DNA from 3 places in the Vibrio chagasii genome. Region 1 is predicted to be linked to each of the others. Evidence: riboswitches for the same ligand, from Rfam matches in the RefSeq annotation. Region 1 holds a riboswitch; each other region holds the start of a gene.
What was found. A riboswitch is a leader RNA that binds a small molecule or an ion and turns the genes downstream of it on or off. The one in region 1 is predicted to bind thiamine pyrophosphate.
Positions count from the first base shown of each region.

Region 2: linked by a shared signal. The riboswitch ahead of thiD (bifunctional hydroxymethylpyrimidine kinase/phosphomethylpyrimidine kinase) and the one ahead of thiB (thiamine ABC transporter substrate binding subunit) in region 1 are both predicted to bind thiamine pyrophosphate.
Region 3: linked by a shared signal. The riboswitch ahead of thiC (phosphomethylpyrimidine synthase ThiC) and the one ahead of thiB (thiamine ABC transporter substrate binding subunit) in region 1 are both predicted to bind thiamine pyrophosphate.

Region 1 is NZ_AP025465.1:3,020,548-3,030,932, forward strand. Features, by position in the region: gene thiQ (thiamine ABC transporter ATP-binding protein) at 1-106, opposite strand, end outside; gene thiP (thiamine/thiamine pyrophosphate ABC transporter permease ThiP) at 117-1,712, opposite strand; gene thiB (thiamine ABC transporter substrate binding subunit) at 1,795-2,787, opposite strand; TPP riboswitch at 2,841-2,960, opposite strand; gene OCV52_RS13910 (flavin prenyltransferase UbiX) at 3,004-3,627, opposite strand; gene mpl (UDP-N-acetylmuramate:L-alanyl-gamma-D-glutamyl-meso-diaminopimelate ligase) at 3,665-5,023, opposite strand; gene fbp (class 1 fructose-bisphosphatase) at 5,295-6,305, shown strand; gene OCV52_RS13925 (gamma-glutamylcyclotransferase family protein) at 6,394-6,750, opposite strand; gene tamB (autotransporter assembly complex protein TamB) at 6,825-10,385, opposite strand, start outside.
Region 2 is NZ_AP025466.1:1,734,387-1,744,771, forward strand. Features, by position in the region: gene OCV52_RS23460 (hypothetical protein) at 1-160, opposite strand, end outside; gene OCV52_RS23465 (hypothetical protein) at 376-699, opposite strand; gene OCV52_RS23470 (hypothetical protein) at 1,158-2,129, shown strand; gene OCV52_RS23475 (YdcF family protein) at 2,480-3,577, shown strand; gene OCV52_RS23480 (DUF2999 family protein) at 3,685-3,936, shown strand; gene OCV52_RS23485 (ASCH domain-containing protein) at 4,164-4,553, shown strand; gene OCV52_RS23490 (helix-turn-helix domain-containing protein) at 4,683-5,420, shown strand; gene OCV52_RS23495 (DMT family transporter) at 5,501-6,418, shown strand; TPP riboswitch at 6,516-6,627, shown strand; gene thiD (bifunctional hydroxymethylpyrimidine kinase/phosphomethylpyrimidine kinase) at 6,726-7,610, shown strand; gene OCV52_RS23505 (ABC transporter ATP-binding protein) at 7,600-8,364, shown strand; gene OCV52_RS23510 (ABC transporter permease) at 8,357-9,172, shown strand; gene OCV52_RS23515 (ABC transporter substrate-binding protein) at 9,291-10,247, shown strand; gene tenA (thiaminase II) at 10,256-10,385, shown strand, end outside.
Region 3 is NZ_AP025465.1:3,345,990-3,356,374, reverse strand. Features, by position in the region: rRNA gene OCV52_RS15535 (16S ribosomal RNA) at 1-595, shown strand, start outside; tRNA gene OCV52_RS15530 (tRNA-Glu) at 685-760, shown strand; tRNA gene OCV52_RS15525 (tRNA-Lys) at 763-838, shown strand; tRNA gene OCV52_RS15520 (tRNA-Ala) at 864-939, shown strand; tRNA gene OCV52_RS15515 (tRNA-Val) at 969-1,044, shown strand; rRNA gene OCV52_RS15510 (23S ribosomal RNA) at 1,352-4,242, shown strand; rRNA gene rrf (5S ribosomal RNA) at 4,341-4,456, shown strand; tRNA gene OCV52_RS15500 (tRNA-Asp) at 4,502-4,578, shown strand; tRNA gene OCV52_RS15495 (tRNA-Trp) at 4,638-4,714, shown strand; gene OCV52_RS15490 (multicopper oxidase family protein) at 4,936-6,318, shown strand; gene crcB (fluoride efflux transporter CrcB) at 6,419-6,802, shown strand; TPP riboswitch at 6,865-6,963, shown strand; gene thiC (phosphomethylpyrimidine synthase ThiC) at 7,092-9,041, shown strand; gene OCV52_RS15475 (thiamine phosphate synthase) at 9,041-10,333, shown strand; gene OCV52_RS15470 (HesA/MoeB/ThiF family protein) at 10,323-10,385, shown strand, end outside.

The DNA.
Region 1 (10,385 bases):
CACCACTTGGCCCCATCAGAGCAACAATATCACCCTGATCGGCTTGGAAATCAAAACTAAACAACTCTTGGTGATAGTGGTAATCCACATCTTTCATCACTAACATCATAGGTTCCTTAACTCTTTAGCTTTGAGCTTCGAGTAAACAAAAATTCAATCAGACTAAAGCTGCCAACACTCAGTAACAGCAAACTCACTGACACCACAGCAGCCGCTTCCATTTGATAGCTACCTAACAATTGGAATAGATACAAAGGCAAGGTTCTAAAGTCTTGGCTACCAAACAAGGCAATCGCGCTTAGATCGCCCATCGCCAACATAAAACTGATTGAGAAAGCCTGCGCCATCGGTTTACGCAATGCACGCCACTCCACTAACCTAAAGCGAGTAAAGCCAGTCATACCTAAACTGGCACACACATATTGATATTGCTGAGACAGATGCAACATAGGTTGGGCAAGTGTCTTAATCACATAAGGCAGCGCCATTAGGCTATTTACGGCAATCACAATAAAGAAAGCCAAGCTGAACACATCGATAAATGAACGTAGCAATAAGAAGATACCTGTGCTGATCACTAATCCCGGCGTCACCAAGATAATAGTGCCGATCAGCTCGATTTTATCGGCTCTGATCGTCTTGTTTTGCAAGCGCCATGCTCGGCTCGTGAGCAATATAGCGATACCTATGCCAACAGCAATAACACTCGCCAATAAAGCGACTCTCACCGACGTCATCAGCGCCGCCCAAAATGGCTCACTGCTGAGCACTGTCAAGGCTTGAGCGTTAATACCACTAACAAGCACCATCAACAGTGGCGGTAATACGAGTATTGATACCATGATGATCCAAAAGCTATCCCAAGCTTTTGACCACCAGCTGTCTTTAACCAAATACTTCTCTTCCGACAGCTGACTCGCCGTCACTGAGATCGGCTTAGATAGGCGCTGAATACTCACCGCTAACACGCCACATAACAGCATTTGCCATATCGCCAGCAAAGCCCCTGCTTGCAGATCAAAGTCGAATTTAATCGCCTGATAAATAGCGAGCTCGATAGTGGTTGATTTAGGTCCACCGCCCAGCGCCATCACAGTTGCAAAGCTGGTAAAGCACAGCATGAAGACTAAGCCACATACATGGGGTAACTGTTGTCTTAAGCGAGGCCATTCAACCCATTTGAATTTATTCCAATGACTCATGCCTAAATGCGCACACAACTTGTGCTGCTCAGCAGGCACGGTATCTAACGCTTGCAGAAGTAAGCGACTAGCATAAGGCAGGTTGAAGAAGACGTGTGCCAACAAAATACCATTCAGGCCATAAATCGAGAATGGGAGCTCAATGTCGAAGTTCGCCAAGGATTTAGCTAACCACCCACTGTTGCCGTAAATCGCTAACAAACCGAATACACCGACCAACACAGGCAAAACTAAGGTCGACGCAAAGAGCCTTAACAGTAGTGCTCGCCCAAAAAACTGTCTGCGACACAGGGCGTGTGCAATAGGTATAGCAAAGCCAACACTCAGCACCGTTGAGAGTGTCGCTTGATAAAAACTGAACTTCGTTACATGCCAATAGTAGGGATCGGACCATACTTGGCTGATATCAAGAGAAGGGGCATTGCTAAGCAATGCCCCTACTGCTGAAACCACGAAGGCGGTAATGAGTATCGCGACCCAAATACCGACCTTAGGCGTTTTCTTTATCATAAATTGATTTTTACCGTAAAAAGTCTATTCCAAACATAAAGAATGGCTTTAAATACAGGTCGTTCATTCTTTTAAAAGTAAATTAAAAAGTAAGTGCACTCTGCCATTCACGAATCCAAGGCTTACGCTTCTCGGCGATCTCTTCAGAGCTAAAGCTTAACGCTTTCTGAGGTACCGTCAGTTGTTCGAAACCTTTAGGTAGCTCAACGTCCGTCACTGGGTACATCCAGTTGCCTGTCGGCATCGCCGATTGGAATTCATCACTTAGGATAAACGCCATAAACTCATCAGCAAGCTTTTCATTCTTACTGCCTTTGACCTTTGCTGCCACTTCCACTTGAGTGTAATGTCCCTCTTCAAAGTTCGCAGCTGCGTACTTAGAATCGTTCTCCGCAATGATGTGGTAAGCCGGAGAAGTTGTGTAAGACAATACTAAATCAGATTCGCCCTCTAGGAACATAGAGTAAGCTTCAGACCAACCTTTGGTTACCGTCACCGTTTTCTGAGCTAGCTTCTTCCATGCCGCTGTCGCTTCATCACCGTATACCGATTTCATCCACAACATCATGCCTTGGCCTGGGGTTGAAGTACGTGGATCTTGGTAGATAACCTTCAGGTCTTCACGTTGCTCAACCAACTCTTTCAGACTTTTCGGTGGGTTTGCTAGCTTCTCTGTATTGTAGACAAAAGCGAAGTAGCCAAAGTCGTAAGGTACAAATGTATTGTCGTCCCAACCATTTGGCAGTGTTACTGATGATGTATCAACATTATGCTCAGCCAGTAAGCCAGTCGCTTTCGCTTCAGCCATGAGGTTGTTATCTAAGCCCAAAACGATGTCAGCTTTGCTGTTGCCGCCTTCAAGGCGTAAACGGTTCAAGATAGAGACACCATCTTCGAGCGCGACAAAATTCACATCACAGCCACACTTTTCTTCAAACGCTTTCTCGACGGCAGGACGAGGGCCCCAATCCGCAGCAAAAGAGTCATAGGTGTAGACGGTTAACGTATCGTCTGCAGCAAAGGCAGAAAAAGAGATAGCTGTAGTAACAGCAAGGGTAGTTAATGTGAATTTCACTGGACGCTCTCCATGGTCTGAGCGGCACAGGTTTGAGGGAGGAGAACGATGGAGGTGGTTCCTAACTCAATTCCTACGCCAGCATTATCTGGTTCAGGTTTACGGGTCCCAAGCACCTGCTTGATCTCAGCTCGCATTCATTATTTGAATGGTTTGCTCCCCGATGAGTGTTCAGAATTGTAATTCGATTTTTAACAATAAGCTATCAAGTTTGGATCAATTACGTTGATCGTAGCCCCATCTAGGTACTAAACCTTGGTCAATACCAAGATGGTCGAGAATGCGCGCCACCATAAAATCGACCAAGTCTTCTATTGACTTAGGTTGGTGATAAAACCCCGGAGCGGCTGGCATGATGGTTACACCCATGGTCGATAGCTTGTGCATGTTCTCTAGATGTAGCGTTGAGAATGGCGTTTCACGAACCACCAATAACAGCTGGCCTCGCTCTTTCATCACCACATCTGCTGCGCGCTCAATCAGGTTATCCGATAACCCATGAGCAATGGATGCCAAACTGCCCGCAGAACATGGGCAGACCACCATCTGCTTCGGCGCTGCAGAACCTGATGCAACTGGAGAAAACCAGTCATCTTTGCCGCATACCACCAGCTTTTCTGGATCGCAGCCCAAGTGCTTAACCAAGGCTTGCTTTGCCGCATCTGGCCCAGCAGGTAACTTAAGCTCATGCTCAGTAGCCAACACCACTCGCGCTGCCGACGAGATCAACAGATAGACCTGATAGTCTGCTGCCAACAAGCATTCAAGCAAGCGCAGTCCGTAAGGCGCACCAGATGCGCCAGTAAAAGCAAGAATTATCGCTTTATCGTGTTTTGTCATGTTCTCAGTTACTTCAATTATAAAGTCGTGGACTGGGTTAACCTTTAAGAGCTAACGCGTCCAACAATTTCTGGTGAATACCACCAAAGCCACCATTACTCATTACCAGAATTTGGTCGCCCGCTTGCGCCTCTGAAACAATTTTAGCAACAAATACATCCATATCGTCACTAACATGTGCAGGCTGATGACAAGCATCTGCGACATCCTGCACCGACCAATCAATGTTGTCCGGTTGGAATAAGTAGGTGGAATCCGCTTGTTTGAGCGAATCAGCCAAGGTTTCTTTATGCACACCACGTTTCATGGTGGCGGAACGAGGCTCTAAAACGGCAATGATTTTTTTCGAGTCGACCTTATTACGTAAGCCGCCGAGCGTAAGTTCAATCGCCGTTGGGTGATGAGCAAAATCATCATAAACAGACACACCAGCGACCTCGCCTTTAAACTCTAGACGACGTTTAGTATTGATGAATTTCGCCAACGATTCACACGCTAAATCTGGTGTCACACCCACATGCCTTGCCGCAGCAATCGCCATAAGAGCATTGTTGACATTATGATCACCAACCAAGTCCCAAACTACTGTACCAACACACTCACCTTGGAAGTAAACTTCAAATTGAGAGCCATCTTTAACTCGTTTTTTGGCATCCCAATCGCCAGCTTCGCCACTCGATTCTGTCTCACTCCAGCAGCCACGTGATAAAACATCTTGAATCGCGGTGTCTTGCTTGGGTGAGAAAATACGACCATTGCCTGGCACAGTTCGCACTAAATGATGGAATTGGCGCTTGATCGCTTCAAGATCGTCAAAGATGTCGGCATGATCGAACTCAAGGTTATTCATTACCAAGGTTCTTGGATGGTAATGAACGAACTTAGAGCGTTTGTCGAAAAAAGCACTGTCGTATTCGTCGGCTTCTACCACGAAGAACATGCTGTCACCTAAGCGAGCAGAGATACCAAAGTTACCCAATACCCCACCAACTAAAAAGCCTGGCGCATAACCGCAGTCTTCTAAGATCCAAGCCAACATACTGGAAGTTGTAGTTTTACCGTGAGTACCGGACACCGCAAGAACCCAGCGGTCATGCAGTAAGAACTCTTGCAGCCATTGTGGACCAGAGGTGTATCTAAGGTTGTTATCCAAAACATACTCAACACATGGGTTACCACGGCTCATCGCATTACCGATAACCACCAGGTCAGGCCTAGGCTCTAGTTGGCTTGGGTCGAACCCTTCAATAATTTCAATCCCTTGCGACTCCAACAAGGTGCTCATTGGTGGGTAAACATTCGCGTCACTACCCGTAACCTTGTGACCTAATTGACGAGCCAATACCGCAGCACCACCCATGAAGGTGCCACAAATTCCTAAGATATGAATATGCATAAATTGCTTCCAAAACGCTTGGCTAAATAAACAGTGCCTAATTAAAACGGCTTGTACTCATTATCATTAAATGACGCTTAAAAGCGAGCAGCAATGCAAAACAAATTGAGTCGACATAGTAAGTGAGATCTGTGTCGCTTAGTTCATTACCATTAAAAAGATCTAAGCCTTAGAATTTAGGTAAGCGTCTAGATGAATAAAGCCCACTTAAGAGGCAAATTCTATGGTGCTCAAATCCCCCCTAATATTCAGAGAAGTTTAAGGAAATAACATGTCTGAGATGCGCACCCTTGGTGAGTTCATTGTTGAGAAACAGAGTGACTTTCCCCATGCAAGTGGTGATCTATCATCCCTTTTGTCATCAATTCGTCTTGCTGCAAAAATTGTTAACCGTGAAATCAACAAAGCAGGTCTTGTCGACATTACTGGCGCTGTTGGTACAGACAACGTTCAAGGTGAAGAGCAGCAGAAGCTAGACCTTTATGCGAACGACAAATTTAAAGCGGCTCTAGAAGCTCGTGACCAAGTTTGTGGTGTAGCAAGTGAAGAAGAAGACGAAGCGGTTGCCTTCAATAAAGAGCTCAACAAAAACGCAAAATACGTCGTGTTGATGGACCCGCTTGATGGTTCATCAAATATCGATGTAAATGTATCGGTTGGTACGATTTTCTCTATCTACCGCCGTGTCTCTCCAATCGGAACACCACCGACTCAAGAAGACTTCCTGCAACCAGGCCACAAACAGGTAGCTGCCGGTTACGTAATTTACGGTTCTTCAACCATGCTGGTTTACACAACGGGTGCTGGCGTAAATGGTTTCACCTACGATCCATCTCTGGGTACTTTCTGTCTATCTCATGAAAACATGATGATTCCAGACGAAGGTAAGATCTACTCGATCAACGAAGGTAACTACATCCGCTTCCCAACCGGTGTTAAGAAGTACATCAAATACTGTCAGGAAAGCGAGCCAAGCGATAACCGCCCTTACACGTCACGTTACATTGGTTCTCTTGTGTCTGATTTCCACCGTAACTTGCTAAAAGGCGGCATCTACTTGTACCCAAGTACAGAGAGCCACCCTCAAGGTAAATTGCGTTTGCTTTATGAATGCAACCCTATTGCTTTCCTTATGGAGCAAGCTGGCGGTATAGCATCAGACGGTGCACAACGTATTATGGATATCAAACCAACAGAGCTACACCAACGTGTGCCTTTCTTCGTTGGTTCAACAAAAATGGTACGTAAAGTAGAAGAGTTTCTTGAGCTGAACCCTGAGTAACCCTCTCATTTCATTCTCAAACTAACGCCATTAAAAAAGCCAGCACCTCAGTGCTGGCTTTTTGTTGTCTCGTAAGGTGATTAACTAGTTAGGAATCATTGTTCCGCTGACACCAGTCACCCGAAAGTATTTCTTTATTAGCTGTTAGATCAAGCTGATACAAATATACCCATGCTAACCCAAATATAGTCTCTATTTGCTCGCGACGATACTCGACAGGCACATCTTCTAGCCGATCGAGCGACGCCAAAACTTCGTCGTTAATCATATAGACCTCCCCAGCGACACTTTTCTTTCCAAAAATCATCGCGGGATAGGCATCTAGGTCAAAAAGAGCGTATTCCTCAGGAGTATCAAATCGCCCAAGTAAATCACAGCCCTTCAAATAATGATGATTCGATTGACCCTGTCTCAAGGTTCCATAAACAAAAACAAGATGCTTCATAAATCCCCCACAAGCCATTCACGCAAGCGCGTTAAATGAATGGCTAAAACATTGCCGATCGAACTCAAACAGCTCTACTCGAACTCAAATTGATAAAGAAGGTCTACCGCACTGTCGAGACCCGAAACGGCTTCAACGTAGAGATCCTGCATCAATCGATAACGAACGGTAAACTCACCAAGCGAATTGAAGATACCAACGCCATACTTAACCTGTAAACCAGGCAGGATGTAACCACTTACCGTGACTTGTGAGTCGTCGCCAGAGCCTGCGGTATCCAGTTGCAAATCTTGTACACCAAAGGCCTCACCAATCTCACCAACGACCTTACCGCTCTTCGCTAAGCTCAAGCCAATTAAGGTCGTTGTCATTGAGCCATTCGACTCGCCATCAATATCTTGACCACGCAAGATGTATGAAAGAGCATTTGCTTGCGGCATCGCAGGATCAGAATAAATCTCAATAGCTGGTTCTGTCGCAGGGCCTGTCACTCGAATACCAGCTGTCACATCATCTTGAGTATTGTCAGGATTACGAATCGCATTGATCGCAACGTATGGCTGATCCGGTGGCCCATTCATTAAGATTTTTCCCTCTTCGATAAGCAGGTCTTGTCCAAACGATTGGTAGGTACCGTTAACGATGTTGACCTCGCCCGTCACAAACGGGCCTTGGTCTTTTTGAGCCACATTCAGTTTACCGACCAATTCACCTTCAAGGCCGAAAGCAGACAATTTGAAGTCATCACCGATTGAGATATTAATATTGGTCATCACATTAAATGGAATGGTCGATTCGCCTTCAGGTTGCAGGTCTTTATTCAAAATGACCTGATCAGAAGAAACACCAACTGCAGACGGTGGCAAGTCTTCAACGACAATGCGGCCCCACGGTAATGCAATGTCACCAGTAATTTTTGCAAGCTCAGGCGTAACGTCTATGGTCATATCAGGGACGACCTTAACCTTGACCATAGGTGGAACAACCACCATCAACTCATCAGCAAACACCCTAACATTCGAATGCCATGCTTGGAGATCTTGCCACTCACCAGAGCCTTCGATATCCAACTGACCATCTGGTGTTTCCACGTTAGCGTCAAGCTTAGCGCTATAACCATTAAAGTCGAGAGCAATGCGGCCATCCTTCACATCAATAGGAGTTACATCACCTTTGACTTGAATTCCATCCACAGAGAATTGACCAAAAACTTGAGGGTGCATCAAAGAACCTTTCACCTGCAGGTCACTCGCAAGGTCGGCTTTCAACAAGCTGTATTCACCTAAAATTGGCTGTAAGAAATCCAAATGGAAGGTCGTCAACTTAATCGCAGCATCGACCATTTTATCTTGTGCAAGAACATCAGACAGCGACACGGTACCAGACAGGTCACCGTTATCGGAAACATCCAGTTTGAAGTCTGCATCTAGCTTGTTGTCTTTCAGTTGAGCGTTTAGGGCAACGCTCTCCCAACCGATTGTGATTGGTTCACCCACTTGCTGTACAGCCTGACCTTTTGGCATATCAAGGTTTACTGTTACCTCTGGCTGGCCTTGTTCCGACCACTTAGCATGAGCTTTAACATTTACTAAGCCTTGTAGCTCAGTCTCTTTTGGAACAAAGGCTTTAATCTGATCGAAGTCGAACTGATTGATTGCAATCTTAGCCTCACCCGACTTCCCAGCACGGATGTCTTCGTCCAGACACACACTCGAACCAGCTTGCTTCCAACAGTGCGCTTGAACATCAGCAAACTGCTTGTCGACATCCGCCTTAATAGAGACAGGTTTATCAAGCACCCAAGGGCCTTGTTGAGTCGTGATTTTTACTCGGTCTAACGAGCCATCCCAAATGAGAGAAGGCTTCTGAATCAACTCGCCAGAAATTGCTAGGCTTGTAGAGACAATGTCAGATATCACATCTAGAGTCACAGTGTGCTTTTTCTCACCGCCACTTACCGTCAAGTCGATGCTTTCTACGTTTTGTTCTTGATAAGTTAAATTTTTAGCCTTTAAAGCAAGGTCAGCTTGCGCTTCGGGTAACGGAAGTGGGACCACAGAACCATTAAGTGATAATGACTCAAGCGTTGCCTCGTTATTCCAGTCCACCTTATTTACATTCAGTGTCAGGTCGACCTTAGGCTCTTGAGTTGGACCGCTAAGTTGGATGTTACCAATCACTTGTCCTTTCAAATCAGGAACACTTTTCACCAGCTCAGGGAAATAAATATCAACACCCATATCCCACTGTTTATCAAGCTGCCCCTGAGCCTTAATCGAGTTCACACCGTGCGCCAAACTCAAGCCACTGGTTTTCAGTTTAGGCTCACCACTTGCACTTCGATCGGACGCCGACAACTGACCTTCAATATCCAGAGGGTAATCACGCAAGATACCCTCGATATCAAGCTTAGGTAACTCAATCGCCCAGCCACCAGCCTCAGTCAATTCACCCGAGGTCACTAAGCTACCGCTGATTTTACCTTCCGCTTCAGGCCACTGTAGACCAGGTTGAATGTCTTTTAGGGATACATCCGCTTGCCAGTTAACAAGCTTTGCCCAGTTAGCTTTGACCGTACCGTTGAGCTCACCGCCCAAGGTGTTCAATTTCAGTCGCTCAAGCTCTATTTGTTCAGTGGTACCTTTACCCTGTAAGTCGATGGCTAGGGCTGGAATCTCCTTACCGTCCGCCTCACCTTTAAGCTGAACATTAAAGCCATCTAATGAACCATCGGCTTTAAAGCGTTCAATTTCGGCTTGATAATCGCTTTTACCAGTTAGAGGCCATTGCGCTTGCCCATCTTCTAGCAGTAAATCAAATGGCAATGTTGGCTCTAAAGGTTGAAGTTCTCCAGAGAGTTTGGCTTCTATCAAGTCAGAAAACTGCGAGTCGAGCTGTAGTTTGGCCACACTGCCTTGTGCTTTCAGTGATAACTTCTGACCAGCAAGGTCGGTTTCCTTCACCTTAGCGTCCAATGAAAGCTCTAATGGGTAGCCATCTTTCAGCTCAACCTTAGTAGAAAGGTTCGCGCTCGCCTGTGGCATGTCGAGTTCAAGAGTGGATACATCAACAGTATTTTTTCCAGCTCGCACTTCAAGCCCAAGGTGATTAACAACGATGGGCGTCTCTTGCTCTAAAGTGAAACGATTGAGATCAAAGCGCTCTAGTACAACCTGTAATGGAATCCAAACCTCAGGCAGCTCTATCGCGGTTTTAACGGCAGGTTCAGGCTCAACGACTTCTGTTTTTTGCTCTTCAGTTGATTCAGCAAGTTTAACTTTTAGGTCATTGAACAAGGTTGGCGATACTGTCAGCCTTTCACCTTGCATATTCAAAGCTGTTGAGAACAAGCTCCATTCAATCTCATTACCCAAGATGTTCAGCTTAATATCAGATAAAGCGATGCGATTGATGGTGATTGGAAGTGGCGTTTTTACCGACTTAAGAGGTGGCGTTGGCTCAGTCTCTTCTGTAGAGGCAGGAGGAAGCTCCGTAAAAGCAAAATCTAGCCCCTGAATTGCAATGCGATCAACACACAACTTAGGATCGAGCAAACAACGAGGATTAATAGCCAATACCAGTTTTTCCACTTTGGTATCGATATGGAGGCTATCATCTTTGAATTGAACATTATT
Region 2 (10,385 bases), on a different replicon from region 1:
CTAGATTATCGACAATATCGATGTACAGTGGTCTGTTTTTTTCATTGTATATGTCTACTAGCTGATCACAGCTAGTTACAGAATAGTAGCTTTGAGCAAATAGCGTTGGTGAAAAGAGTACTGGTATAGAGGCAGTTAAGAGTGGTAATAAACGTCGCACGTAAATGATTCCTTTAGTTTTTTGTGGAGCATGCGAAGTTAGTTAGTCTTTCGGATGTATGCAACATAATCATATGGATTAGGTTGCACATATCACAAATATGAATGAATTGTCGATTCAAGTGTTTGGTGTCTAATCGTAGAAGCTGAACCTGAATGAGCTAAGATACGATTAGTAATACCGAATACTAATCGTAGCTTATCAAACAGTCTGGATCAGTTTGCTAACAAGCTTTCCTTCATTCCAATTTCACAACCTACAAATGTCGATTCGGATAGTTCTACATGCAAGTAATAGCGCTCCGGTTGGTTCATCGCCTGTTGGAAAGTGCCAATGCATCTATCTAAACGTTGTGGTTTCTCGTAAGCGCTTTGTCGCCACTCGATGCGAATTCTCTGCCCCGTGTACTTTTCGACGCCACTCAGGCTATGTTGCTCACCGCCGAGTTTGAAAGCGGTGACTTGATCAAATAAGAATAATTCGCTGGCTGAAGCTGTGTTGAACGATAGTAGTGCTAATAATGCGAGTTTAATTTTCATTGGGAGTAGCTCTTTAAAATAACTTTCAGTTACGCAGTTTGTGGACTTTACCTTTCACTTATGGTGTGAGAGATAAAATTAGTCATTAATAAATTAGAAATCTTAGATGTTAAATTTAATGGTGGTGATACCAATTAATTTAATTGGAGGTTAATATAAGCATGGTTTCAACTTTATAAATATTTAATTTGATATCCTTTATTTTAATTTCAGTTATTTAGAATGTGAAAGAGATAAATAAAGGTCTATATTTATATTTTTAACTTTAAACAAGATCATCAACAGCTAGTTATAACTCATAGTGTTTTGTATGTTTATTGTTTTAATTGTATTTTATTCTTCTTGTATAGTTGATTGTAATCACAGATGGATTTTTTATTTTTTAATTCATGCTTTACTGGGTTGAACTTTTTATCAGGATAAAAGATATTCTCGCCAAAATATGAAGGAAGTAAATAATGAAGAATATCACCCCACTAGTAATGTTATTAATTTCAGCGAGCGCTGCGAGTGAAACCTATATTGTTAGCCCGAATACAAAGCACGGGCTCCCAACCCTGACTGAAGAACCTAATCTGTATCAAGCACCTAGTTTTGACTTTTTCGACTTTAGTGAGGGGTATTTGGCACAGAGGGCTGAAGCCAGTGCCTTGTTACCAATAGCGCTTAATAGCATAGATAGAGTGTGTATTAGTACTACCTTTAGCGAGATAGATAGAGAGGAGCGTTACCCGCAATCCGGTGTTTTGGTCTATACGTATGCGACAAACGCTCAAGGTAAAAAAACGCACAACACTACTATCGGTGACAGAATACCGTTGGCAGAAGTATCGCAGCATTGTTTGGACGAATCATCATGGGTTTATGATAATTGGTTGGCAGACAAACGTATCGACTTTACCCCTTATAGCTCAGCGTTCGCATTGATTGAAAATGTCGATGTCGTGGTTGAAGGAGACTTATCTTTGTCTCAAGATCCTGTCGAGTTTGTTGAGCAGTATTTTGATTTCATCACTAAGGTCGGTTTTAACCAGTCTGCAAGTTTCTATCATATGGATGCCATTAGAGAACTCAAATCAATCATTATGGAAGGCCTTCAAAATGGAAATCAGAACGTTCTTGATATCGTGAATATTGCCTTTGGTACCGGAGCTGCTAGAGAAGACATCGCGGTTATGGATGATAAAGTCTTTATGAATACTTTCCTAAATATTCGCAAGATTGCTCAAGGCTCCAATACTGCTAAATTATCTTCTTTCAGTGTAATTAATGACTTTGATTACCAAGGTCAAAAGTATATTACGGTCGAGAAAAAAGAGCAGTTCGGGGACCGAGTTACTACACAGTATGAAACTATTATACTAAAGAGCGATGGAGATTACTGGATGTTAAACCTTTCCGGTAACATCAAAGCACTTCTTGCTGTGTAACTTGTTTATACGGGGTTACACGAGATTTTCTCTAAACACATTAAGAGAGACAGGAAAAGGGCCTCTATGTTGGAGGTTCTTTTGTTTGAAATTCTGTTCTTGCATTGATGTCATGGTATACGAGTTATTCTGTAGTTTGAGGGAAGCAAGGTTCGCGTAGCTTTTTCAAACTGAAATTTTATCAGCAAACACGCTTACTGATATTGTCAAAATCGTGATCTCCAGTCATACCTTATGTAACAAATGAATATCACCTGTAGATACTTTGGATTAGTTCACAGTTTTTTTGTCCCAGCTGCTTACATTAGGCAGAAAATCTGACGTGAACACTTTTCGACACAGGACCCCTCATGAAAAAGAACATTATCGCCCTCGCTCTTGGCGGCATACTAGCCTTTGGCACAGCCCCATTTTCTTTTGCTGCTAACGATGGCGCAGTTCAAGCTTCTGCCGATTACGCTCAGCTAGTGACGAAGCGACAGGTTGTCGACCAATTACTTCTTGATGCATTGCAAGCGTTTAAGTCTCCGGCGAGAATTTCTCACGCCGGTTTCACAGCAAAAATGCCAAGTAACATGGAAATTGTGACCAACCGACTGCTAGAGGCTTACCAACTAGAACCTTATCGTACTGACTTACTGATCTCGGCAGCGAACGCTCAGATTTACAACAAAAATGCAGAGCGCGCGATTGAGCTGTTTGAACAAGCACTGACGGTTGCACCAGACGATGTTGACCTTCATGCTTATCTTGCGGTTTGGCAGCGATTTGAAGGCAATGAAAGTGAATCCAATAAGCACATGGAGAAGCTAGAAAGCCTGAACGAAGGTAAGGCTGAAGATATTAAACGCATTTTTGCGACGGTTGATCGCGTGTTAGAAACACCGCTTAAAGAATCTGCAGACAAAGGTTTGCTGGATGATCACGGCGCTATCGTTACTCTAGGTTATGCGCTGAATCCAGACGGCTCAATGCATCAGATCTTGATTGAGCGTCTTGAGACAACTCTAGCTATGGCTAAAGCGAATCCGGATGCGATGATCGTGTTAACGGGTGGCGTGCCGAAGAACCACAAGACTGAAGGTAAGTTGATGGCGGACTGGCTTATTGAAAAAGGGGTAAGCAAAGATCGCATCATTGAAGAAAATTATGCGACTAGCACGGTTGGCAATGCCTTATTCAGTAGTTATGCGTTAGCTCGCCACAACATTAAACACGCGACGATTATTAGCTCGGCAAGCCACGTTCGCCGTGGTCAAACTCTATTTGAAGTGGCAAGCTGGCAAACTGGACCTCAAGGCATTACTTTCGATACGGTTTCTTACCCTGATAAGCCACTTTCAGAACTCAAGAAAGCAAGTGATGGTGAGCTGCTAGGTATCTACCGTGACGCTCTTCGTACCTATGGTATGTGGAGTTACCGCTCTTACCCGTTAGAGTCTCGCTAGGTTTAGCGTTACTTCACACTAGGCAAAGTATAAGTTGCTAGTACAATCGAGCACAGCTAGATGGTATGCTGTGCTCCTATTTTATTTAGTGTTTCAAAGGTAAAAAGATGAACCCGATTCTAGCAATGTTGAAAGAGAACAATATTAGCGACGCGCAAATTAGCGAGCTATTCCAAACGTTGACTGAAAACCCTCTTGCAGCAATGGCGACGATCAGCCAACTTGGTTTACCACAAGACAAGCTTCAAATGCTTATGGGGCAGGTAATGCAAAACCCTGCGCTAATCAAAGAAGCCGTTGAAGAACTTGGCCTAGATTTTTCTAAGGTTGAAGCCGCTAAAGAGCAACTTCAAAAGTAATTGAGTGTAGAAGGCAATTTAGTTAATGAGCGATCACCAGTTAGGTTAACAGCTCTTAGCCATGCCAATCAGACTTGAGTTAAAAAGCCGTTTGAGTAGCAATACTTAAACGGCTTTTTTGATTTTGTGATTCTGTACTCATGTGAACTAAGCTCAATATAAAGTAACGGCTGCGCTTACTTGAGTTATGGTAAGCAGCACGAAACAACATTTAAAAAAGAGGGCTTATGAATTCTTACAAGCTGGAAATCTACCAACGACCGCTAGACGCAATAAAGAGTGGCGCGAAGCGTGTTGAGATAAGAACAAATAACAGTTATGAGGCCATTCAATATGACCAGCTGACTAAAGGAGACCACATTGCTTTTCAAGTGATATCAGGTCCACCGTTTGTTGGTTTAGATGTGATTAAGCCAAACGCGCTGACTGTCGAAGTATTGGACGTAAGAAACTATCCTGACCCAAGAGCGTTATTGATGACAGAGGGACTAGGAGTGCTATCTAATTTGAGTGATTCAATTGATGAGGGCGTTGAGCTTCTCTACAGCTTTCACGAATACAAAGAGATGATCCCGGTTCACGGTATCTTTGCTATTGAGATTCGCGTTATCGAATAGTATCGCTATAGGGGAACGGTCACTATTTACGAGAAGTGTGACTAACTGCAGATGATAAGTTAATGTGTCTCAAATACTTTTACTTGTATACAGTTACCTTTACGCACTTAACCAACGTCGGCGTTGCTCATGAAATCTAGCTTAAGCATTCGATCTTACACCAAGCAATTTAATACTCATGCCCATGACGGCTACCATCAACTGGTGTTGCCTATTCAAGGGAGTATTAGTATTGAAATGGTTGGGTATGTTGGAAAGGTCGCTGTTGGTGAATGCGTGGTAATTCCAGTCACTACAGCTCATGCGTTTAAGGCGGATGAAGCGGCACGCTTTATTGTTGCGGATATGGTGGAGTTACCGCAGCACTTGTTAGAGCATGAGCTTTCGGTGTTCACGATAACACCACCTTTAATGAGCTTCTTGCTGTTCGTGGAAAAGCAGTTGGAATACCAAGTGGACAGTGGCATTGAATCATCTATCTTAGATGTGTTTTCACTGCTATTAGAGCAACAAGAAGTCAGCAAGAGCATCGACCCTCGTATTCGTGCGGTGCAAAGGCTTATTGCGGATAATTACGCCCAGTCTCTCTCTATTTCTCAGCTTGCAGAAACGGCTTGTTTGAGCCCCACTCAATTTAAGAAGCGCTTTAAAGAGTGTATTGGAATCAGTGCCCTTAAATACATCACTTGCTATCGTATGGAGAAAGCACAAGCCTTGCTAAGCCATACTGATTTACCTGTTCAATTGGTCGCAGAAAATGTGGGCTATAGCGACTTGTCTGCGTTCAGTCGACGCTTCTCTCAGCACTTTGGCATGTCTCCGAGGGCGTTTTTAGGTTCAATGAAAGAGAGTCTTTCAAAGCAATAATAGCGTCCTTTTGGCAAACTAAATCTAGCGTGTGTTCACTATTATCTAGTTCAGAAATGAAAATAGACTAGGTAATAGTAATGAATCTTGCCATCAATCGCGTTAACGAATTCCAAACGGGCACTTTAGCCATCGTGTTTGCTTCTGTTTTATGGGGTACGACAGGTACAGCCGCAAGCTTTGCGCCGGATCTCAGCCCGCTAGCGATTGGCGCGTTTTCAATGGGCGTTGGTGGCTTAATGCAAGCGGGCTTGGCGTATCGGAAGATCTTATCTTCACTTGATAAGCTTTTGCTCAACAAAAAGTTGTTAGCCGCGAGTGCATTGGCTTTGGCGATCTATCCTTTGGCTTTCTACTCTTCGATGAAATTATCGGGTGTCGCGATGGGAACTGTGGTGTCGATAGCTACTGCTCCGTTCTTTTCTGCGCTTTTAGAGTGTCTTATTAGCAAAAATAATAATATTAATAAACGTTGGCTGACGAGCTTTGCCATTGGCGTGGTTGGTATTGGACTATTGGTTTTTTCTGAGTCGTCAGTAGGGAGCGAACCTAATGATGGCCTGAAGCTTTTAGGTATTGGTTTAGGTTTGGTTGCTGGGTTGTGTTATGCCATTTATTCGTGGGCGACAAAAGCTCTGATAGACCAGGGCATCAAGTCACAAGCGGCGATGGGCAGCATATTTGGTTTAGGTGCAATGTTGTTATTACCAACGTTATGGTTCACTGGTGACAATCTATTCGCTTCAAGTACTAATATATTCGTGGTGAGTTACTTGGTGTTACTTCCTCAATGTTTGGGTTATATCGCGTTCAGTTTCGGGTTAAGACATGTCACGGCAAGTAGTGCGAATTTGATTACTTTGCTTGAGCCAGTTGTTGCCGCCGTATTGGCTGTTTGGATTGTGGGGGAGCGGATACCTTTGGTCGGTTGGATAGGTATGTTGTTGATAGTCATGTGTTTATCCATTCAATCACAACCAAATAATCAGCGAAACTAAGTGCTTGTTAACAAAGCTAAATTGAATTTTATTCATGCTTGTCTCTTATAAATGAATAAAATGAGTATCTCAGTCGCGAGAGTGCTGTTACTATCGTTATCAATAGTCGGGGGGCATCCACCTTAATTGGTATTTGCTGAGATCGTTATTCGAGACCCGTTGAACCTGATTCAGTTAACACTGGCGTAGGGAACTATGATGACTTTGTCTATGTGGTCTAACAATGAGCTCTCATTGGTTTCACTTCCACACTCTCTTTACGGCCAAAGTTCGGTTCTCTTACGTCTTTTAGATAGTAGGAGCGACCATGACGCAGCATTCCAACACTCAAGCGCCACTCAAGAATACACAAACACCACAAAACCAATCTTCGGTGGTCAATACTCCGATTGTTTTAACCATTGCAGGTTCCGATAGTGGCGGCGGCGCAGGTATTCAAGCGGATATTAAAGCCATGTCTGCAACGGGTAGCTTCGCTTGTTCGGTGATTACTGCGATTACCTCTCAGAATACCCAAGGCGTATCAGCCATTTTCCCAATCCCACTTGAGCATGTTGCCAGCCAATTAGATGCGGTGTTCACCGATTTGAATATCGTGGCGGTAAAAGTCGGTATGTTAGCGGATTCGGAAATCATCAAAGTCGTTGCAGACAAAATCAAACAATACCAGCCCAAACACTTAGTAATTGACCCTGTAATGGTCGCGACAAGTGGCGACCTTCTCTTAGAAAACTCGGCTATCACCACATTAAAACAAGAGCTGATTCCGCTCGCTGACATCATCACGCCTAATTTGCCAGAAGGCGCTGCACTGACAGGAAAAGCCGTTCCTGAAAGCGAAGCCGAAATGCAGGATATGATTGAAGACTTACGCGCTTTAGGTGCTAAAGCCGTTCTGCTAAAAGGTGGTCATCTAGAGAAAGATGAAAACAGCAATGACTTACTGATTCTACCAACTGCATCTGCTGTCATTACCGCGAAGCGTTTTCCTACCAACAACACTCATGGAACGGGCTGCACGCTCTCTTCTGCTATTGCTTCTTTCTTGGCTCAAGGCAACACGCTTCCAGAGGCTGTCGACTTAGGTAAGCAATACATTTCACGCGCGATTGCCCATGCTGACGAGTTGAAAGTAGGTCAAGGTCATGGCCCAGTAAATCACTTTTTCGCTGGGCACGGTAATGTCCGTTAATACGGTTAGCGTTCAACTTAGCAATACGACGTTGCGTTACCGAGATAGCGAGTACGCGACCCTGTCGGGGCTGTCACTTAACTTAAGCGCAGGTAAGTGGACAGTGCTGCTTGGGCGAAGTGGTTGTGGGAAAACGACGGTATTGCGTTATTTAGCAGGTTTGTTGGGCGACAAGGTGGAGTGGCAGGGCACATTGGTAACGTCTGATGAACTGCCTTTAACCAATCGCATCGCTTACATGGCACAGCAAGATTTGTTACTGCCATGGTTGTCGGTTATCGACAATGTATGCCTGAGCCATCGCTTCCAAGACACTACGAACAAGCATCAAAATGCAGACCAAAAGAACCGAGCGTTCGAGTTACTCGCTTCAGTTGGTTTGGCCGATTACGCGGATACTATGCCGGATCAGTTGTCTGGTGGTATGCGCCAGCGTGTTGCTTTGGCTCGAACCTTAATGCAAGACAAGCCAGTGGTGTTGATGGATGAGCCTTTCTCAGCACTGGACGCGGTAACAAGACACAAGTTACAGAGCTTAGCCTGTGAACTATTAAGAGATAAAACCGTTGTGTTGATCACTCATGATCCGCAAGAAGCAGTGCGTTTGGCGGATAACTTGTATGTGTTCCAAGGCACACCTGCGAGCGCTCACTCTTTATCTGTGCCTCACACGGCGACGCCACGAGTGCTCGATGGTGAGTGTGCCGAGTTGCAACAGGCGATCTTAGACCAGTTGGAGCGTGATTATGACTGATTTAACGCGAAGTGAAGCTGTCACTCAGCCAACGAACGTGCAGGCTAGGTCTGAGCGTTCAACTCAGATTAATCCCGTTATGCGTTTGCTTATCAGCAGTGTTGTGATTCTCGGCTTATGGCAACTTGTGGTCGTTGTTTTCGAAATGCCAAGCTTTATTCTGCCGGCTCCTGCTGAAGTTTTCCTCAAGCTAATTGAACGCTATGACGTGTTGCTCAAACACACTTGGGTAACTGCACAAGAAATCTTGCTAGGGCTATTACTAGGTCTGACGATGGGGCTGTTTTTCGCTCTGCAGATGTTGATGTTTGACCCATTGAAACGCTGGCTGTTGCCGATCTTGATTGCTAGCCAAGCGATTCCTGTATTTGCGATCGCGCCAGTACTGATGCTGTGGCTTGGCTATGGTATCGCCTCAAAAGTAGTGATGGCGGCGATCATAATTTTCTTCCCTGTAACTACCTGCTGTTATGACGGCCTGCGAAATACTCCGACTGGGTATCTTGATCTCGCTAAGACGATGGGTGCATCGAAATGGCAACTGCTACGCCACATTCAACTTCCTGCTGCTCTGCCAACATTGGCGTCGGGCATTCGTGTGGCAGTGGTTATCGCTCCGATTGGCGCGGTTGTTGGCGAGTGGGTGGGTTCGAGTGAAGGGCTAGGCTACCTAATGCTGCAAGCCAATGCGCGCATGATCATTGATGAGATGTTTGCTGCCTTGTTTATCTTGGCGGTGCTCTCTATCTCGCTCTACTTCATCACAGACAAATTACTCAAAAAAGCTATCCCCTGGGGGAACCAATGATGGCTAGCTCAATAACTCTTTGTTTAATAAAGCTTCGCTCAGGCTATTTATCTAAACAAACCACGTTAGAAATTAGATCGACAAACACAATAATAATATTCAAAAGGAAAGGTTAACTATGAAAAACACCAAATTGGTAGGTGCAGTGGCACTGCTTGCTTCGCTAGTTTCAGGTCATGCATTAGCGGATTCGGAACACAAGAAACTGACACTGATGTTGGATTGGTTTGTAAACCCGAACCACGGCCCCATTGTGATTGCTCAAGAGCGTGGTTACTTTGCAGATCAGGGCCTAGAGATTGAAATCCAAGAGCCAGCTGACCCAAGCACGCCAGCAAAACTCGTTGCAGCAGGTAAGGTCGATCTCGCAGTAACCTACCAACCAAGTTTAACTATGGATGTCGCTGCAGGCTTGCCTTTGGTTCGTGCATCAACCCTAATCGCCACACCACTGAACACGTTGATGGTGCTGGATAACGGCAAGAACGATTCACTAGCGGATCTGAAAGGCAAAAAGATCGGTATCGCGATTGCAGGTAATGAAGAAGCGACGATCGGCACCATGCTAGCTCAGGAAAATGTTGAGTTTACTGACGTCCAAACTATCAATGTTGGTTGGGCACTGTCGTCTTCACTGGCATCAGGCAAAGTAGATGCAATCTGGGGTGGCTTACGTAACTTCGAAACGAATCAACTAGCCCTTGAAGGCTTTAAAGCCAAAGCATTCTTCCCAGAAGAGCACGGTGTGCCAGCTTACGACGAGTTGATCTTTGTGGCGAACGCAAAGAAACACGACGACGAAGCAATCAAAGCATTCAACAAAGCACTTGAGCAAGCAACCACTTACATTGTGAACCACCCGCAAGACTCTTGGAGCGAGTTTGTGGCGTATTCGCCAGATACGTTAAACAACGAGCTTAACCAACGTGCATGGAACGACACATTGACTCGTTTTGCACTTCGCCCTTCTGCGGTAGACATGAAGCGTTACGATGATTACGCGCAGTTCATGTTCGACAAAGGCATTATCAAATCACTACCAAAAGCTGCTGATTACGTACCGGCTTTTGACTAAGGAATCTCATGAAATACCAAGACTTAATCCAAGCCTGTCAGCAAGATTGGCAAGATTACACCGAGCATGATTTTGTTAAAACGCTGGCAAACGGCACTCTTGCTCAGCCGTGTTTTCTGCATTACTTGAAACAAGATT
Region 3 (10,385 bases), 330 kb from region 1:
GTGGTTTAATTCGATGCAACGCGAAGAACCTTACCTACTCTTGACATCCAGAGAAGCCAGCGGAGACGCAGGTGTGCCTTCGGGAGCTCTGAGACAGGTGCTGCATGGCTGTCGTCAGCTCGTGTTGTGAAATGTTGGGTTAAGTCCCGCAACGAGCGCAACCCTTATCCTTGTTTGCCAGCGAGTAATGTCGGGAACTCCAGGGAGACTGCCGGTGATAAACCGGAGGAAGGTGGGGACGACGTCAAGTCATCATGGCCCTTACGAGTAGGGCTACACACGTGCTACAATGGCGCATACAGAGGGCAGCGAACTTGCGAGAGTGAGCGAATCCCAAAAAGTGCGTCGTAGTCCGGATTGGAGTCTGCAACTCGACTCCATGAAGTCGGAATCGCTAGTAATCGTAGATCAGAATGCTACGGTGAATACGTTCCCGGGCCTTGTACACACCGCCCGTCACACCATGGGAGTGGGCTGCAAAAGAAGTGGGTAGTTTAACCTTTCGGGGAGGACGCTCACCACTTTGTGGTTCATGACTGGGGTGAAGTCGTAACAAGGTAGCCCTAGGGGAACCTGGGGCTGGATCACCTCCTTATACGAAGATATTCACGATAAGTGTCCACACAGATTGATTAGGTTTAGAAAGTAAAAGAGACGAAGAACTCCCAAGTTCTTCAATCCAGTGTCCCGTTCGTCTAGAGGCCTAGGACACCGCCCTTTCACGGCGGTAACAGGGGTTCGACTCCCCTACGGGATACCATTGGGTCGTTAGCTCAGTTGGTAGAGCAGTTGACTTTTAATCAATTGGTCGCAGGTTCGAATCCTGCACGACCCACCATTTCCTCCCAAGGAAATAAAAATATGGGGCTATAGCTCAGCTGGGAGAGCGCCTGCCTTGCACGCAGGAGGTCTGCGGTTCGATCCCGCATAGCTCCACCATTCCTTCCATGAGGAATTAAAACTTTTATGGGCGATTAGCTCAGTTGGGAGAGCACCTGCCTTACAAGCAGGGGGTCACTGGTTCGAGCCCGGTATCGCCCACCATCTTTAAGCATTCTCGAAAGAGAGTATTTAAAAATGGGTTAAAAGTTTAACACTTTGAAACTCTTGCTCTTTAACAATTTGGAAAGCTGACTGATTTAAATAACGTAGTTATTTAAATCAAATTAAAAGTTCTCAATGTTTATCTTTTGGATAAACACAACACAAACACATTCAAGTGTCTTGTATTCGATTCAAACTTGTTTGAATCACAATTGAGTCCGGCAAACACGTAATAAGAACTAACCCTTCTTATTACAACCAAAAACCTTGGTTGTTTACCATACATAAAGACCCTTTCGGGTTGTATGGTTAAGTGACTAAGCGTACACGGTGGATGCCTTGGCAGTCAGAGGCGATGAAGGACGTATTAACTTGCGATAAGCCCAGATTAGACAGTAAAAGTCATTTGAGTCTGGGATTTCCGAATGGGGAAACCCACTTACATAAGTAAGTATCTTGTTGTGAATACATAGCAGCAAGAGGCAAACCGGGGGAACTGAAACATCTAAGTACCCCGAGGAAGAGAAATCAACCGAGATTCCGAAAGTAGCGGCGAGCGAAATTGGATTAGCCCTTAAGCTTTTAATGAGACAGACGAAGGCTCTGGAAAGTGCCGCAATAAAGGGTGATAGCCCCGTAGTCGACATCTCATCATCAGTGAAAACGAGTAGGGCGGGACACGTGATATCCTGTCTGAATATGGGGGGACCATCCTCCAAGGCTAAATACTACTGACTGACCGATAGTGAACCAGTACCGTGAGGGAAAGGCGAAAAGAACCCCTGTGAGGGGAGTGAAATAGAACCTGAAACCGTGTACGTACAAGCAGTAGGAGCACCTTCGTGGTGTGACTGCGTACCTTTTGTATAATGGGTCAGCGACTTAATTTTAGTAGCAAGGTTAACCGTTTAGGGGAGCCGTAGGGAAACCGAGTCTTAACTGGGCGTACAGTTGCTAGGATTAGACCCGAAACCAGGTGATCTAGCCATGGGCAGGTTGAAGGTTGAGTAACATCAACTGGAGGACCGAACCGACTAATGTTGAAAAATTAGCGGATGACTTGTGGCTAGGGGTGAAAGGCCAATCAAACCTGGAGATAGCTGGTTCTCCCCGAAAGCTATTTAGGTAGCGCCTCGGACGAATACTACTGGGGGTAGAGCACTGTTAAGGCTAGGGGGTCATCCCGACTTACCAACCCTTTGCAAACTCCGAATACCAGTAAGTACTATCCGGGAGACACACGGCGGGTGCTAACGTCCGTCGTGGAGAGGGAAACAACCCAGACCGCCAGCTAAGGTCCCAAAGTATAGCTAAGTGGGAAACGATGTGGGAAGGCTCAGACAGCCAGGATGTTGGCTTAGAAGCAGCCATCATTTAAAGAAAGCGTAATAGCTCACTGGTCGAGTCGGCCTGCGCGGAAGATGTAACGGGGCTAAGCTATACACCGAAGCTGCGGCTACGCACTTATGTGCGTGGGGTAGGGGAGCGTTCTGTAAGCCGTTGAAGGTGGTCTGTAAGGGCTGCTGGAGGTATCAGAAGTGCGAATGCTGACATGAGTAACGATAAAGGGAGTGAAAAACTCCCTCGCCGGAAGACCAAGGGTTCCTGTCCAACGTTAATCGGGGCAGGGTAAGTCGACCCCTAAGGCGAGGCCGAAAGGCGTAGTCGATGGGAAACGGGTTAATATTCCCGTACTTCTTACAATTGCGATGGGGGGACGGAGAAGGCTAGGTGGGCCTGGCGACGGTTGTCCAGGTTCAAGTACGTAGGCGGAAGAATTAGGTAAATCCGGTTCTTCTTAACGCTGAGATACGATGTCGAGCTACTACGGTAGTGAAGTCATTGATGCCATGCTTCCAGGAAAAGCCTCTAAGCTTCAGATTGTAAGGAATCGTACCCCAAACCGACACAGGTGGTCGGGTAGAGAATACCAAGGCGCTTGAGAGAACTCGGGTGAAGGAACTAGGCAAAATGGTACCGTAACTTCGGGAGAAGGTACGCTCTTATCAGTGAAGTCCCTTGCGGATGGAGCAGACGAGAGTCGCAGATACCAGGTGGCTGCAACTGTTTATTAAAAACACAGCACTGTGCAAAATCGTAAGATGACGTATACGGTGTGACGCCTGCCCGGTGCCGGAAGGTTAATTGATGGGGTTAGACTTCGGTCGAAGCTCTTGATCGAAGCCCCGGTAAACGGCGGCCGTAACTATAACGGTCCTAAGGTAGCGAAATTCCTTGTCGGGTAAGTTCCGACCTGCACGAATGGCGTAATGATGGCCACGCTGTCTCCACCCGAGACTCAGTGAAATTGAAATCGCTGTGAAGATGCAGTGTACCCGCGGCTAGACGGAAAGACCCCGTGAACCTTTACTACAGCTTGGCACTGAACATTGAACCTACATGTGTAGGATAGGTGGGAGACTTTGAAACCGCGTCGCTAGATGTGGTGGAGTCGTCCTTGAAATACCACCCTTGTAGTTTTGATGTTCTAACGTTGGTCCCTGAATCGGGATTACGGACAGTGCCTGGTGGGTAGTTTGACTGGGGCGGTCTCCTCCCAAAGAGTAACGGAGGAGCACGAAGGTGGGCTAAACACGGTTGGACATCGTGTGGTTAGTGCAATGGCATAAGCCCGCTTGACTGCGAGAATGACAATTCGAGCAGGTGCGAAAGCAGGTCATAGTGATCCGGTGGTTCTGAATGGAAGGGCCATCGCTCAACGGATAAAAGGTACTCCGGGGATAACAGGCTGATACCGCCCAAGAGTTCATATCGACGGCGGTGTTTGGCACCTCGATGTCGGCTCATCACATCCTGGGGCTGAAGTCGGTCCCAAGGGTATGGCTGTTCGCCATTTAAAGTGGTACGCGAGCTGGGTTTAGAACGTCGTGAGACAGTTCGGTCCCTATCTGCCGTGGGCGTTGGAAAATTGAAGGGGGCTGCTCCTAGTACGAGAGGACCGGAGTGGACGAACCTCTGGTGTTCGGGTTGTCATGCCAATGGCATTGCCCGGTAGCTAAGTTCGGAATCGATAACCGCTGAAAGCATCTAAGCGGGAAGCGAGCCCTGAGATGAGTTTTCCCTGACACTTTAAGTGTCCTAAAGGGTTGTTCAAGACTAGAACGTTGATAGGCAGGGTGTGTAAGTGCTGCGAGGCATTGAGCTAACCTGTACTAATTGCCCGTGAGGCTTAACCATACAACACCCAAGGGGTTTTGATGGACTCAAAGATACAAACGCTTGAATGAGTTTGATGAGACAACACTTTTAATAAGCTTTCCGAATTTTAAAATTTGCTTGGCGACCATAGCATTGTGGACCCACCTGATTCCATGCCGAACTCAGAAGTGAAACACAATAGCGCCGATGGTAGTGTGGGGCTTCCCCATGTGAGAGTAGGACATCGCCAGGCTTTAAATTATGAACGACTTGTCAGCGACGACAAGTAGTCCACTGCGGAGTGGTAGTTCAGTTGGTTAGAATACCGGCCTGTCACGCCGGGGGTCGCGGGTTCGAGTCCCGTCCACTCCGCCACTTATTCGATGACCTCGCTTAATGCGAGGTTTTTTCGAATCTAAAGTACAAAAAGCTTTAGGGGTGTAGCTCCAATTGGCAGAGCAGCGGATTCCAAATCCGCGTGTTGGGAGTTCGAATCTCTCCACCCCTGCCACATTAATAGGCTCTAGCAGAAATGCTAGAGCCTTTTTGCTTTTCACCGCTCCAAATTCCAGTCAACAATTCCCTCGTTTCGCTAGTTCTGATGAAACAGTGTAAGTGCTTACTTATCTCAGCCTCGTTTATTAATATCCAAGCCACAAACTTCATTTCTTTATGAGAATTATTCTCAATATTTTGTTACATTTTGGTCGTTATTACTAAAAGGCTACAAATATGGACATCTCTCGTCGTAAATTTATTCAATCATCTCTCGCTATATCTGCACTTACAGTCCTTCCTGCTTGTTCTATGAAGAGGTCGGTTGATGAGAAGGGAGGGTATGTTTACGACTTAACTGCTGAGCCTTCTACTGCTGAAATTGTACCTGGATTTACTACTAACGTTTTGGGGTTCAATGGTCAGATCCCTGCGCCAACAATTCGTTGTCGACAGGGCGACAAAGTTACGATTCATTTCACTAATAAATTATCAGAACCAACCACAATTCACTGGCATGGTTTAAGAATCCCTATAGAAATGGACGGAGTGCCTTTCTTGAGTCAGCCACCAATTATGCCCGGTGAAACGTTCGTCTATGAATTTACGCCACCAGATGCAGGCACGTTCTGGTATCACCCACACATGAACAGTGTTAAACAACTTGGTATGGGCTTAGTCGGTCTAATTGTTGTTGAAGAGAGCACACCAGTTCAGTTCGATGAAGAGCATGCTTTGATGCTTAAACACTGGCACCTTGATAAACAAGGACAGTGGAAGGACTTAATGATCCCACGTCTTAGCGCTCGTATGGGGACTCCTGGGGAGTGGAGCAGTGTTAATGGAGTACATGAGCCTACTTATCAACTAAAGCAACATGCAACGACTAGGCTTCGTATAGCTAATGTCGATAACACAATCACTTATCCTATCGCTGTTGAAGGTGTAGAAGCATGGGTTATTGCCATAGATGGTAACCCGATAAAAACACCTTATAGGTTGACTGAACATAAAATCGGTCCAGGTATGCGAGTTGACATAGGACTGATTGCTCCAAAGGCTGGCAAGCGAGTGAATGTTCTGCAAATGAAGGGACGTTTTCCTTTTTCCTTGTGTGAATTTGAAGTCGTAGATTCCACGCTCATAGAAGGCAAAGCACTTCCTTTGTTGCCTCTGAATCCAGTACCTAAGTTAGATCTCGCGAATGCAGAAGAGATCGATTTTGTGTTTGAGTGGGAAGGGGCGGTGTCGCCGGTTTCTAAAGATGGGAAATCCATGCCTAAGTTTTGGCTGACAAATAAAAGAGCCTGGGAAGGAATGAGTAAAGACAATATTCCGGACCCACTCGCTACATTAGAGTTAGGCAAAACCTATATATTCGATCTTAAGAATGTTACTCAATACCATCATCCAATCCATATTCATGGTCATACGTTTACGGTACTTGAGTTAGATGGCAAAAAAATTGAAGAACCTTTTCACACAGATACTGTGTTACTTGGAAAGAACGGTCGAGCTAAAGCAGCATTTGTGGCAGATAACCCCGGACGTTGGATGTATCACTGTCATGTGATTGAACATATGAAAACAGGACTGATGGGTTATATCGAAGTTAAGTGACACCTGTAACGTTTAATATTTGCGCATACATTCTTAGTTTCCACCCTCGCTTTTATCGGCGTTAAAGCTAGAATATAGGGATTATTGTTAGGGAGGATTCATGGGTCAGTTATCTATTCTTGGTTTTATCGCTATTGGTGGCGCTTTTGGTGCTTGTTCACGTTATCTGATTTCCGAGTTATGCGTAGTGATGTTTGGACGAGGTTTTCCTTATGGTACGCTAACTGTTAACGTGATTGGCTCTTTGATTATGGGATTACTGATCGCCGCGTTCGAAAATGAGATGGTTGCAACTGAACCCTGGAGACAGATTATTGGCTTGGGCTTCCTTGGTGCCTTGACTACATTCTCCACTTTTTCGATGGATAACGTGCTTCTTATGCAGCAAGGCGCATTTTTCAAGATGGGGCTTAATGTTCTGCTTAATGTAGTACTCAGTATTTCAGCCGCATGGATCGGCTTCCAACTTTTGATAAAGTCTTAAAACTTTCTTACGATTTGTTAACAACTCGGCTTGGTTTCTCCAAGCCGTTTTTATATACTCGATCGTACTTGTCGGAGTGCCATATGGCTGAGACCGTTAACTCGGGATCCGTTGAACCTGATCAGGCTAATACCTGCGAAGGGAACAAGAGTAGATATCTAACTAGAATCCCTCTAGAGATCTATCACCAGATCACAACTGTATTTCTTACCGTGATCCCTCTTGTAGCATCAATCCGTCAAGCATTTTTATCCCAATAAATAATGGCTAAAAGCCAAGGAAAAATGCTATGTCGAGTCGTAAACAAGCAAGACTGGAAGCGAAGAATTTCATCGATTCTTTATCAGTACAACCTTATCCAAATTCAAAGAAAGCTTACATCCAAGGTTCTCGAGAGGACATTCAAGTCCCAGTTCGAGAGATATCACTTGCTGATAGCCTTGTTGGTGGTACCAAAAAAGAGCCTGTATTTGAACCTAATGCACCTATTCACATCTATGACACCTCTGGTGTTTATACCGACCCAACGCACGAGATAGACCTTTATAACGGCCTTCCAAAGCTAAGAGAGCAGTGGATCGAAGAGCGTGGTGATACCGAGCTATTAGATGATGTTAGCTCTGTTTATACCAAAGAGCGCCTAGAGGACGAAACCTTAGACGAGCTTCGTTACGGAAACCTGCCTAGAATTCGTCGTGCGACTGGCGATCAATGTGTGACTCAGTTGTACTATGCTCGTAAGGGGATTATTACCCCTGAGATGGAATACATTGCGATTCGCGAGAATATGGGGCGTCAGAAGTTCGCAGATGAGCAACTGAACCACCAACACCCTGGTCATAACTTTGGCGCAAACCTACCGAAAGAAATTACCCCTGAGTTCGTGCGTAAAGAGGTTGCTGAAGGTCGAGCAATTATCCCTTCAAACATCAACCACCCAGAATCAGAACCTATGATTATTGGCCGAAATTTCTTAGTTAAGGTGAACGCCAATATCGGTAACTCTTCTGTAAGCTCTTCGATTGAAGAAGAAGTTGAGAAGTTAGTTTGGTCAACCCGCTGGGGCGGCGATACAGTGATGGATTTGTCGACTGGTCGAAATATTCACGAAACACGAGAGTGGATTCTACGTAATAGCCCAGTGCCAATTGGTACTGTTCCTATGTACCAAGCACTTGAGAAAGTGAACGGTGTTGCTGAAGACCTTAACTGGGAAGTGATGCGTGACACCTTAATTGAGCAAGCAGAGCAGGGCGTCGACTACTTTACGATTCATGCTGGCTTGCTTCTTCGCTATGTCCCTATGACGGCTAAGCGTGTTACCGGAATTGTCTCTCGTGGCGGTTCTATCATTGCTAAATGGTGTCTTGCTCATCACCAAGAAAGCTTTCTATACACCCACTTCCGCGAGATTTGTGAGATCTGTGCGAAGTACGATGTAGCACTTTCATTAGGTGATGGCCTGCGTCCGGGCTCTATTGCTGATGCCAATGACGAGGCTCAATTTGCTGAACTTCGCACCTTAGGTGAACTGACGAAAGTGGCGTGGGAATATGACGTACAGGTGATAATTGAAGGCCCTGGACATGTACCAATGCACCTTATTAAAGAGAACATGGACGAGCAGTTAGAGCACTGCCATGAAGCGCCTTTCTATACATTAGGCCCGCTTACTACAGACATTGCCCCTGGTTTCGACCATATCACCTCTGGTATTGGTGCCGCGATGATCGGTTGGTATGGCTGTGCGATGCTTTGTTACGTGACCCCAAAAGAGCACTTAGGCTTGCCAAATAAAGAGGATGTTAAGACTGGCTTGATTACTTACAAGCTAGCGGCGCACGCTGCTGACTTGGCAAAAGGGCATCCAGGAGCACAAATCCGTGATAATGCGCTTTCAAAAGCGCGCTTTGAATTCCGTTGGGAAGACCAATTTAACTTAGCACTAGACCCTGATACAGCCCGTTCTTTCCATGATGAAACCTTGCCACAAGAATCAGGTAAGGTCGCACATTTCTGTTCTATGTGTGGACCTAAATTCTGTTCGATGAAGATTTCTCAGGAAGTGAGAGAGTATGCTAAAGACACAGAACAAGTAGCCTCTGATCAGGCTATCGAGATCAAGATGCTAGACAATCCGCTGGAAGGGATGCGTCAAAAATCACAAGAGTTCCGTGATACTGGCTCAGAGCTTTACCACCCAGCCGTTGGTGCGAAAGAAGCTCAACTAGAGGAATAATGACAGTGAAAATTCTGATCCCATCTCAATATATTGAGTTAACGGGAGAGGTTCAACACTGTCTATTGGTTGCTAAGCGACAAGGCTTAGCAACTGATGCAGTTGAGTTGGGTGTCAGCCCAACTCAATACTTCTCTATCGTTGATTCTCAACACTCACTTACTATTGGCTTTGCTTCTGATGTCGCATCAGTTGAAGCGGAGCAGCTAGGCTCACTTGACCATATTGTGATTTATGACGAGCCGTTATCGCTGGCAGATGTTCGCGATGCTTTAGCGCAATACCCTAATACGATATACGTTGGTGTAACCAATGACGCTGCCGTGTTAGATATTTGGTCACACTTAAACGCTAATCGAGCTATTAAAAGTATTAACCCCGATCATCAAGCCATAGATAGCCGCCATCACTTTGCGTGGTTACTAATGTTATTGGCTCTAGATTTTCCATTAGAAGACGCACTGGTTCTCGCACGCGCTGCGTCTAATGTTTCACGTGGAACATGGCCAAGCCACTACCAAGGGTTTCCAACTCCGGTTTTAGAAGACAAGAGTTTAGGCATTAGTGTTGGCTGGGCCCATCAAGGAACGTCACTTTCATTCCCTGATTTGACTAAGAAAAGCCTCGGGCTTTACCCAGTTGTCGATGATGTTGATTGGATTGAAAGGCTCCTTAAGCTTGGAATCAATACGGTACAACTGCGAATCAAGAACCCTCAGCAAGCTGACTTAGAGCAACAAGTCGCACGATCGATCGAACTTGGTCGAGAACATAACGCTCAGGTTTTTATCAATGACTATTGGCAACTTGCACTCAAACATGGCGCTTTTGGTGTTCACTTGGGACAAGAGGATATTGAAGAATCGAACCTTTCCCAACTGAGCCAAGCGGGTATTAAGATCGGCCTATCGACACATGGATACTATGAGTTGTTACGCATCGTTCAAATCAACCCAAGTTACATCGCGTTAGGACATATCTTCCCAACAACCACAAAACAGATGCCATCAAAGCCGCAAGGTCTAGTGCGTTTAGCTCTTTACCAGCAGCTTATCGATACCATTCCATACAGTGAAGTGCTTGTCGGTTATCCGACCGTGGCTATTGGTGGGATTGACCAATCGACGGCAGAGCAGGTATGGGATTGTGGTGTCTCGAGCCTCGCGGTAGTGCGTGCAATTACGTTGGCGGAAGATCCCAAAGCGGTTATTGAGTTTTTCGAAGCTCTTATGAATGGCAACTCTTCAACCTTTACTGAAGAGGTTCGTCAGGAGTTAAGCCATGCTGAGTGACTTTGAATTTGTACGCTATCAGCGCCAAATCGCACTGCCTGAAATTGGTGAA